DNA from 2 places in the Luteimonas vadosa genome. Region 1 is predicted to be linked to the other one. Evidence: predicted binding sites of a transcription regulator. Region 1 holds the regulator's gene; the other holds the start of a gene.
The links. Region 1 encodes HrcA, which represses chaperone genes, less so after heat shock. Its sites were predicted from a motif close to TTNGCACTCNNNNNNNNNGAGTGCNAA; they were not measured.

Region 1 (5,120 bases):
TACGAACTCGACCGGGGCGGCCACCACGACCACATGGTCGACATCGACACCGGCAAGATCATCGAGTTCGAAAGCGCCGAGATCGAGAAGCTCCAGCGCCAGATCGCCGAGCAGCACGGTTTCGTGCTCGAGGAACATTCGCTGGTCCTCTACGTGCGCAAGAAGCGCTGAGTCCCACGCGAACCCCGCTTGGCGGCCGGTTCAACCGGCGTTCTGCAACAGTCGCTGCGCCGCGGCGCGGGCCTCGTCGCTGACCTCCACGCCGCCCAGCATCCGCGCCAGTTCTTCCTTGCGCTGCGCGGGATCCAGCCGTTGCACGGCGCTCTGGGTGACCCCCGTGGTGGCGGCCTTGCTGACTCGGTAATGGGCGTGTCCCTGGGCCGAGACCTGGGGCAAGTGCGTGACGCAAAGGACCTGGCAACGCTCGCCCAGGGACCGCAACTTCTGGCCGACGATCTCGGCGACCGCGCCACCGATGCCGGAGTCGACCTCGTCGAACACCATCGTCGGCACGGGATCGTGTCCAAGCGCCGCGACCTCGATCGCCAGCGAGATACGGGACAGTTCGCCGCCCGAGGCGACCTTGCGCAGCGGGCGAGCGGGCTGCCCGGCGTTGGCGGACACCAGGAATTCGACCCGTTCGGCCCCCAGCGGGTCGGGGCGGTTGGCCGGGGTCGTTTCGAAGGCGATCTCGAAACTGCCCCCGCCCATCCCGAGCTCGGAGACCAAGTTGCTGGTCGCCTTGGCCAGCGCCTTTGCCGCCTTTTGCCGGGAGCGGGTCAATGCCGACGCGGCTTCGCGCCAGGCGTCCATGGCAGCCGCGATTTCCTGGTCCAGGACCCTCAGGCGGGTCCCGGCGGTGTGCAGGGTATCGCGCTCGGTGGCGAGGGCGTCGCGATGCTCCGCCAGCGATCCGGGCGGCACCCTGTGCTTGCGGGAAAGCTCGTGGAGGCGCGCGATGCGGCCTTCGAGGGCCTCGAACCGGGCCGGATCGACGTCCAGGTCGGCGCGGATGCGCTCCAGCAGGGCCGAGGCCTCGTCAAGCTGGATCGCGGCGGCATCGAGCATGTCATCGACTTCGCCCAGGCGCGGCTCGTGTTCCTGGAGGCGGTCGAGACCTGCGCGAAGCCGCTGCAGTTGCGCGGGCAAGGCGGGAGCGGCATCGCCACCGATGCAGGCCAGGGCATCGTCGCAACCCGAGATCAGGCTCGCCGCATGCGCCTGGCGGCGATGGTCGGCCTCCAGGTCGGCAAGGCTCTCGGCCGACAGGTTCTCACGGTCGAGCTCGGCCAGCTGGTGGTCGAGCCATTCGATCCGTTCCGAGACGTCGCCCCGCCTGGACAGTGCGTCGCGTTCCTCCAGCAGCGCGGTCCAGCGCCGGGCGGCATCACGGACCGCATCGAGCAAGGGGGTGTGGCCGCCATGGGCATCCAGCAGGGCCAGTTGGCTTTGCCGGGAAAGCAGGGCCTGGTGTTCATGCTGGCCATGGATCTCGACCAGCAGGCCCGCCAGCTCCGACAGCTGCGACAGCGTCGCCGGGCGGCCGTTGATCCAGGCCCGGGAGCCGCCATCGGCACGCAGCGTTCGGCGCAACACGCAGGCGTCGCCGTCGTCGAATTCCTGTTCGCGAAGCCACTGCACGGCAGGGGGCGACCCCGCCAGGGCGAATTCGGCATGCAGTTCGGCACGCTCGGCGCCGTGGCGGACCATCGCGCTGTCGGCGCGCATGCCCGACAGGAAGCCCAGCGCGTCGACCAGCAATGACTTGCCGGCGCCGGTTTCACCGGAAATCACCGTCATGCCGGGACCGAACTCCAGGTCGGTCCGAGAGACGACGGCGAAATCGCGGATGGACAGGCGCGTAAGCATGGCGCGATTGTGCCCGCTTGCCCGGCACGGTGACAGGGGCGCCGCCACGACGATCGCGCGGCGGGGCGCTTGCGCCCGGCACCCGGGGCGCCTATATGAAGGGCATGGTCAGCAACCGCTCCCCCGACGCCGCGCACGACCTCGACCCCCGCGCCCGCCAGCTGTTGCGCACCCTGATCGGCCGTCACATCCGCGACGGCGAGCCCGTTGGCTCGCAGACGCTGGCCAGGCACGCCGGCCTCGACGTCAGCCCAGCGACCATCCGCAACATCCTCGCCGACCTCGAGGAAGTCGGGCTGTTGTCGGCCCCGCATACGTCCTCCGGCCGCATTCCCACGGCGCAGGGGTACCGCGTCTTCGTGGATTCCCTGCTGCAGCTCAAGCCGTTGCCCGAGGCCGAAGTCGCCCGCCTGAGGCAGCAATTGCCAGCCGGTGGCGGCACGCAATCCTTGCTGGGCTCGGCATCGGAACTGGTGTCCGCGATGACGCACTTCGTCGGCGTGGTGAGCGTGCCCAAGCGGGAGCAGTTCGCCTTTCGCCACATCGATTTCGTCGCCCTGGACGGGCAGCGGGTGATGGCCATCGTGGTGTTCGCCGACAACGAAGTCCAGAACCGCATCGTCCAGGGCCGGCGCAATTACGAACCCGGCGAACTGGAACGGGTGGCGAACTACCTCAACCAGAATTTCGCCGGCCGCCCCCTGGCGGAGATCCGTGCCCGCCTGATCCACGACATGCGCGACGCGCGGAGCGAGATGGAGACCCTGCTGTCGCAATCGGTCGAGCTCGCCGAGCAGGCGCTGGCGCCCGATGGCGACGACATGCTGCTCGCGGGGCAGACCCGCTTGATCGGCGTCCAGGACCTGTCGGACCTGGATCGCCTGCGCGAGCTGTTCGAGGCCTTCGCACGCAAGCGGGAGATCCTGCAGCTGCTCGAGCGCACCGTGCAGGCCCCGGGGGTGCGGATCTTCATCGGCGAGGAGACCGGGCTGGCGCCGTTGGAGGGGGTTTCCCTGGTCACCGCTCCCTATTCCGCGGGCGGCCAGGTCCTGGGCGTGCTGGGCGTCATCGGGCCGACCCGGATGGCCTACGACCGGGTGATTCCGGTGGTGCAAGCCGCGGCCGACGTGCTGGGGGTCGCCTTGAATCCGGAGCGGACAACCCCATAGCTGTCCGGCCGGCGGCGTGACGCCCGCCAAGGAAAACCGGACCAAGATGAGCAACGAACCCCAGCAAGAGGCGGCCGAGGCGGCCGCGCAAGGCGATGACGCACCGGAAACGGCGGTGCAGGACGAGCTCGAAGCGCTCCGTGGCGAGGTCGAGCAGCTGCGGGCGCAGTCGCTCGTGGAACGCGCCGACCTGGAGAACCAGCGCAAGCGGCTGGAGCGCGAGGTCAGCAACGCCTGCCGCTTCGCGAACAAACAGCTGCTGAACGACCTCCTGCCGGTCCTGGACGGGATGGATGCCGCGCTTTCGACGGCAGACGCCGCCGACCCCCTGCGCGAGGGGGTTGAACTCACCCTCCGCGAGCTCAGCCGGATCTCCGCCAAGCATGGACTCGTCGCCGTCGCGCCGCGGCCGGGGGATGCCTTCGACCCGGAACACCACCAGGCGATGAGCGTGATCGAGGCCGAAGGCATCGCGCCGGGTGCGGTCGCGCAGACCTTCCAGAAGGGTTACCTGCTCAACGACCAGTTGTTGCGCCCGGCGATGGTGGCGGTGACGCCCCACGACTGAGCCGGAAGCGGCCCATGGCTTGAACCCTCCGGGCGCGCCCCCAGATAACCCCCATCGGCGGCGAGGCCGCCACGACAGACACGACAGACCAGAGAATTCGAGAGGGAATCCACTATGGCAAAGATCATCGGCATCGACCTGGGCACGACCAACTCGTGCGTGGCGATCATGGAAGGCGGCAAGGCCAAGGTCATCGAGAACAGCGAGGGCGACCGCACCACGCCGTCGATCGTGGCCTACACCAAGGACGGCGAGGTACTGGTCGGTGCGTCGGCCAAGCGCCAGGCGGTCACCAATCCAAAGAACACGTTCTACGCGGTCAAGCGCCTGATCGGCCGCAAGTTCGGCGACGCCGAGGTCAAGAAGGACCTCGACCTGGTGTCCTACGGGATCGTCGAGCACGACAACGGCGACGCCTGGGTGCAGACCAGCGACGGCAAGAAGCTCTCGGCGCAGGAAGTCTCCGCGCGGATCCTCGAGAAGATGAAGAAGACCGCCGAGGCCTACCTGGGCGAGACCGTGTCCGAGGCGGTGATCACCGTGCCGGCGTACTTCAACGACTCGCAGCGCCAGGCGACCAAGGACGCCGGCAAGATCGCCGGCCTGGACGTCAAGCGCATCATCAACGAGCCGACCGCCGCCGCGCTGGCCTACGGCCTGGACAAGAAGGGCGCCGACCGCAAGATCGCGGTCTACGACCTGGGCGGCGGCACCTTCGACGTCTCGATCATCGAGATCGCCGAGGTGGACGGCGAGAAGCAGTTCGAGGTGCTGGCCACCAACGGCGACACCTTCCTCGGTGGCGAGGACTTCGACAAGCGCGTGATCGACTACCTCGTCGAGGAATTCCAGAAGGACCAGGGCATCGACCTGCGCAAGGATCCGCTGGCGCTCCAGCGCCTGAAGGACGCGGCCGAGCGCGCCAAGATCGAGCTCTCCAGCGCCCAGCAGACGGAGGTCAACCTGCCCTACGTCACTGCCGACGCCTCCGGTCCCAAGCACCTCAACATCAAGCTGACCCGCGCCAAGCTGGAATCGCTGGTCGAGGACCTGGTCAAGAAGACCATCGAGCCGTGCAAGGTCGCGCTCAACGATGCCGGGCTGCGCGCCAGTGACATCAACGAGGTGATCCTGGTCGGCGGCCAGACCCGCATGCCCAAGGTGCAGCAGGCCGTGGCCGAGTTCTTCGGCAAGGAACCGCGCAAGGACATCAACCCGGACGAGGCCGTGGCCATCGGCGCCGCGATCCAGGGCGGCGTGCTCGCCGGCGACGTCAAGGACGTGCTGCTGCTCGACGTGACCCCGCTGAGCCTCGGCATCGAGACCCTGGGCGGCGTGTTCACCAAGATCATCGAGAAGAACACCACGGTGCCGACCAAGGCCTCGCAGACCTTCTCCACCGCCGAGGACAACCAGTCCGCCGTCACCGTGCACGTGCTGCAGGGCGAGCGCGAGCAGGCCCGCTACAACAAGTCGATGGCCAAGTTCGACCTGACCGGCATTGAGCCGGCGCC
Region 2 (5,120 bases), on a different contig from region 1:
CGTGCTGGTCGTGACCCCGGCAGGCGACGAAGCGCTGGTGGCCGATTCCCTGCGCCAGCTGCCGGAGGCCGAGCTGGTCCAGCACGACGCGCAGTGGCGCCAGCGCCTGGACGGGTGGCTGCGCTTCGGTGGCCGCACCGCCTGGGTGCTGGCGGCGCTGTTCGGCCTGGGCGGGTTGCTGGTGGTGGGCAACACGGTGCGCCTGGATATCCAGTCGCGTCGCGAGGAAATCGGCGTGCTGCAGTTGCTGGGCGCCACGGACGGCTTCATCCGCCGGCCGTTCCTGTACCTGGGGGCGTGGTACGGTCTGGCCGCCGGTGCGCTGGCGCTGGGCCTGCTCGCCCTGGCCGGGATGGCGCTGCGGCCTGCGGTGTCCGACCTGGCCGCCAGCTACGGCAGCAGTTTCGGGCTGCAGGGGTTCATCCCGGTGCACGCCGCCTGGGTCTTCGCCGGTGCGACGGTACTCGGCTGGCTCGGCGCCCGCGTGGTGACCGGGCACTTCCTGCGCCAGACGCGCCCGACCGAGACCTAGGCGATGACCACGCTCCACGACATGCGCCACCTGGCCAGCGATACGCCGCGGATCATGGTGGTCGACGGCTCGCGCCTGGTGCGCAAGCTGATCGGCGACGTCCTCCGCCAGGAATTGCCCGACGTCGAGGTCGTGGGTTGCGCGGACCTGTCCGAGGCCCGCAGCGCCCTCGAGCAGGCGCCCGTCGACCTGGTCACGACCTCGCTGGTGCTGCCCGACGCCGACGGCCTCCAGCTCGCCCGCGCGGTGCGCGAGGCGGCCGGGCAGCGCTACGTGCCGGTGATCGTGGTGTCCGGCGACGTGCAGGCGCACCTGGAGACGCGGCGCTTCACCGAGGACGTCACCGACTATTTCGACAAGGCCAACGGCCACCAGGCGCTCGCGGCGTTCATCCGCGGCTACGTCCAGCCCGAGACCATCCCCGGCGCGCACGTGCTCTACATCGAGGACAGCCGCACGGTGGCGCTGGCGACCATGCGCATGCTCCAGGCGCAGCAGTTGCAGGTCACGCACATGATCAGCGCCGAGGAAGCGCTGGACTACCTGCGCGCGAAGCGCGACGACGACCCGCCCGGCGCCGACCTGCTGCTGACCGACGTGTACCTCAAGGGCGAGCTGAGCGGCCGCGAGCTGGTGCAGGCGGTGCGCGAGGAATTCGGCTACGGCAAGCGCCGCCTGCCGGTGCTGGTGATGACCGGCGACTTCAACCGCGTCAACCAGATGGCCTTGCTGCGCGACGGTGCCAACGACCTGGTGCTCAAGCCGATCGAGGAACGCCTGCTGGTGACCAAGGTGCTGTTCCAGTTGCGGATGTCGCGCCTGCCCGAGATGCCCGACATCGCGCCGTGACCGCGCGCGGCAACCCCCCCTTGGCCGCGGCACCGGCCGCCGTGCGGATGCGCTAGGGCCATGGGCGAGGACCGCATCCGGCTCGAACCCTCCTGGAAGGCGCGCGTCGGCGACTGGCTGCAGCGCGACGACATGCGCCAGCTGTCGCGGTTCCTGCGCGAGCGCAAGGCCGCGGGCGCCCGCATCTACCCGCCGGGCCCCCGGATCTTCGCTGCATTCGACGCCACGCCGTTCGACGCAGTGAAGGTGGTGGTCCTGGGGCAGGATCCGTACCACGGAGAAGGCCAGGCCCACGGCCTGTGCTTCTCGGTACAGCCGGGCGTGCCGGTGCCGCCCTCGCTGCAGAACATCTACAAGGAAATCGAGCGCGACCTCGGCATCCCCCGCCCCGACCACGGCCACCTGGTGGCGTGGGCGCGGCGTGGGGTGCTGCTGCTCAACGCCGTGCTGACCGTGGAGGCGGGCCGGCCGGGCAGCCACCAGGGCAAGGGCTGGGAGGGTTTCACCGACCACGTGGTCGAGACGCTCGCGCGCGAGCGCGAGGGGCTGGTATTCCTGCTGTGGGGCAGCTATGCGCAGGCCAAGGGGCGGATGGTGGATGCGCGCCGCCACCGCATCCTGCGTACCACCCATCCGTCGCCGTTGTCGGCGCACCGCGGCTTCCTCGGGTGCGGGCACTTTTCCGCGGCCAACCAGTACCTGGTTCGCCAGGGGGGCGCGCCGATCGACTGGTCCCTGCCGCCATTGGCCCCGGATCCTCCCGGCCAGCCATGAGCCTGTGCTAAGTCGCCAGTGACGCCTGCTCCCACCTGATTGTTCCATGAACAGAACACTGGAAACTTCCCATTGACTTAGCAGTCACACATGGCCACTGCTAAAATGGCCGCCATGACCACGATGACCAGCAACGCCCTCGTCGCCCACAACCTGCCCGTCCCCAGTGCGCTCGGATCGCTGGACGCCTACATCGGCGCGGTCCACCAGATCCCCGTCCTGTCGGTCGAGGAGGAGCAGGCGCTCGCCCACCGCTACCGCGACCAGGAGGACCTGGAGGCCGCGCGCGAACTGGTGCATTCGCACCTGCGTTTCGTCGTCCACGTCGCCCGCGGCTACAACGGTTATGGCCTGCCGCTGGGCGACCTGATCCAGGAAGGCAACATCGGCCTGATGAAGGCCGTCAAGCGGTTCGACCCCGCGGTCGGGGTGCGCCTGGTCAGCTTCGCGGTCCACTGGATCCGTGCCGAGATGCACGAGTACATCATCAAGAACTGGCGCATCGTCAAGGTCGCCACCACCAAGGCGCAGCGCAAGCTGTTCTTCAACCTGCGCAAGAGCAAGAAGCGCCTGGGTTGGCTGAGCGCGGACGAGGTGAGCGCGGTCGCGGCCGACCTCAACGTGCCCGAGCGCGAGGTGCTGGAGATGGAGTCGCGCCTGTCCGGTCGCGACATCGGCTTCGACCTGACCGCCGACGACGACGACAACGACCGCGCGCCGCCCGCGCCGGCCGCCTACCTGATGACGCACGACGAGGATCCGTCGGAAAGCTACGAGCGCATCGACCACGAGGACAGCCAGCTGCAGTTGCTGCACGAGGGGCTGGCGAAATTGGACGAACGCTCCCGGGACATCGTCGCCCGCCGCTGGCTGGATGCCAGCAACAAGGTGACCTTGCAGGAACTCGCCGACGAATACGGCGTGTCGGCCGAACGCATCCGGCAGGTCGAGGCCAACGCGCTGAAGAAGATGAAGGCGCTGTTCGTGGCCTGAGCCGGGCAGCGCGGCGACTGGACGACGGCCCGGGAAACCGGGCCGTTTGCTTGTGCACGATGCGGATATCGCTTCCGGCGTCCGCGTCCTAGGCTGTGCCCGAACCATCGGGAGCGAGTGCCATGGGCTACGTGGTCACCGGATTGCCGCTGCAGCCGTTCCAGCCGTTGTTCGCGCTGGACGACGACGCCCTGCAGGCGCGCGGCATCCGACGAATGTAGGTCGACGCCAGGCCAGGGTTCCCGTGCCGCGTGACCCTCGTGGACGCCGAGCCCGGGGACCGGGTTCTCCTGCTGTCGTGGCAGCACCTGGACGTCGAGACGCCGTACCGCGCCGACGGTCCGATCTTCGTCAACGAGTCCGCGAAGGAGACGGGCGTCTGGCGCAACGAGGTCCCCGAGCAGCAGCGCGGCAGGTTGCTGTCGGTCCGTGCCTACGATGCCGGCGGGTGGATGCGGGACGCCGAGGTCGTCGAAGGCGTGGAACTTGCGCCGCTGGTCGATCGCTACTTCAGCGAAGCGGCCGTCGACTTCCTGCACGTCCACAACGCGCGGCGCGGCTGCTACGCCTGCCGGATCGACCGCGCCTGACGGCAGGGAATCCGGCTATCGGGTCGGGATCCGCGTCGATGCCCCGCGCGTCCCGATGGGCGACGGGGTGCTCACCACTTGAACAACACCAGGCTGACCGCCAGCACGCCCATGCCGGACACCAGGCCGTACACGGTTTCATGGCCCTTGGCGTAGCGCTTGGCCGCCGGCAGCAGTTCGTCCAGCGCCAGGAACACCATCACGCCGGCGATGACGCCGAACACCGTGCCGAACACCGCGTCGGACAGGTACGGCCGCAGCAGCACGTAGCCGATGATCGCGCCGACCGGTTCGGCCAGTCCCGACAGCAGGCAGGCGACGAAGGCGTAGGTCTTGTTGCTGGTGGCGTAGTACACGGGCACCGCGATCGCGATGCCCTCGGGGATGTTGTGGATCGCGATGGCGAACGCCAGTGGCATGCCCACGGCCGGGTTCTCAAGGGTCGCGAAGAAGGTCGCCAGCCCTTCCGGGAAGTTGTGCGCGGTGATCGCGAACGCGGTGAGCAGGCCGACGCGCTTGATGTATTCGGTGTTGTGCTGCTTGAAGAACGGATCGTCGACCTCGAGGCGCTCGTGCGGGTTGGGCACCAGCCGGTCGATCAGCACGATCATCAGCACGCCCGCGAGGAAAGCGAAGGTGCCGTAGGTGAAGCCGACCTTGTCGCCATAGCTGGTCGAGAACGCCAGGACCGACTTGTTGAGGATCTCCGACAGCGACACGAACACCATCGCGCCGCCCGCGAACGCCAGGCCGAAGGCCAGCAGGCGCGCATTGGGCGCCTTCGACCCGAACACCAGGAGGCTGCCCAGCCCGGTGCACAGGCCGGCAGCGGTGGTCACCGCGAGCGCAATCAAAAGGTTGGCGGTGGAAATCTCGACCATCGTGGTGCATGTCCTTGCGCCCGCGCAGGGCGATCGATCGGCGTGCCGGGAGCCCGGCGGGCAGGAAGGGGCCGGTCCCCGCGCCGGCCTGCCCTCATCGTAGCCGATGCCAACGCCGTGGCGATGCTGCCGCACCGTTGGCATGGATGCGACCAGGTCAAGTGAGCGGAGCGTGTCGCCATCGTCGGGGACGCCCTCGCGGACGCCCGGGATGCCGGGGGCAACGCCGGGCTACGTGTCGCGGTCGATGCGCGAGGTGCGCTTGGTGTCCGGCATCAGTACGTACACCACCAGCGAACAGGCGATGCAGGCGGTCACATACCAGTAGAAGCCGCTCTCCATGCCCGCGCCCTTGAACCACAGCGCGACGTACTCCGCGGTTCCGCCGAACGTCGCCACGGTCAGCGCATACGGCAGGCCGACGCCCAGCGCGCGGACCTCGACCGGGAACAGCTCCGCCTTCACCACCGCATTGATCGCGGTGTAGCCGCTGAGGATGGT

Region 2: a site for HrcA is predicted at 2,233-2,259, ahead of rpoH (RNA polymerase sigma factor RpoH). Genes of this name have one in related genera too.

Annotation. Positions count from the first base shown of each region.
Region 1 covers NZ_BAABJY010000002.1:590,171-595,290, forward strand. The annotation lists gene fur (ferric iron uptake transcriptional regulator) at 1-171, shown strand, start outside; gene recN (DNA repair protein RecN) at 202-1,869, opposite strand; gene hrcA (heat-inducible transcriptional repressor HrcA) at 1,974-3,038, shown strand; gene grpE (nucleotide exchange factor GrpE) at 3,085-3,606, shown strand; gene dnaK (molecular chaperone DnaK) at 3,721-5,120, shown strand, end outside.
Region 2 covers NZ_BAABJY010000001.1:436,543-441,662, reverse strand. The annotation lists gene ftsX (permease-like cell division protein FtsX) at 1-532, shown strand, start outside; gene ABD970_RS02040 (response regulator) at 536-1,381, shown strand; gene ung (uracil-DNA glycosylase) at 1,442-2,155, shown strand; gene rpoH (RNA polymerase sigma factor RpoH) at 2,270-3,148, shown strand; partial or broken gene ABD970_RS02025 (DUF1203 domain-containing protein) at 3,397-3,738, shown strand; gene zupT (zinc transporter ZupT) at 3,810-4,619, opposite strand; gene ABD970_RS02015 (MFS transporter) at 4,851-5,120, opposite strand, start outside.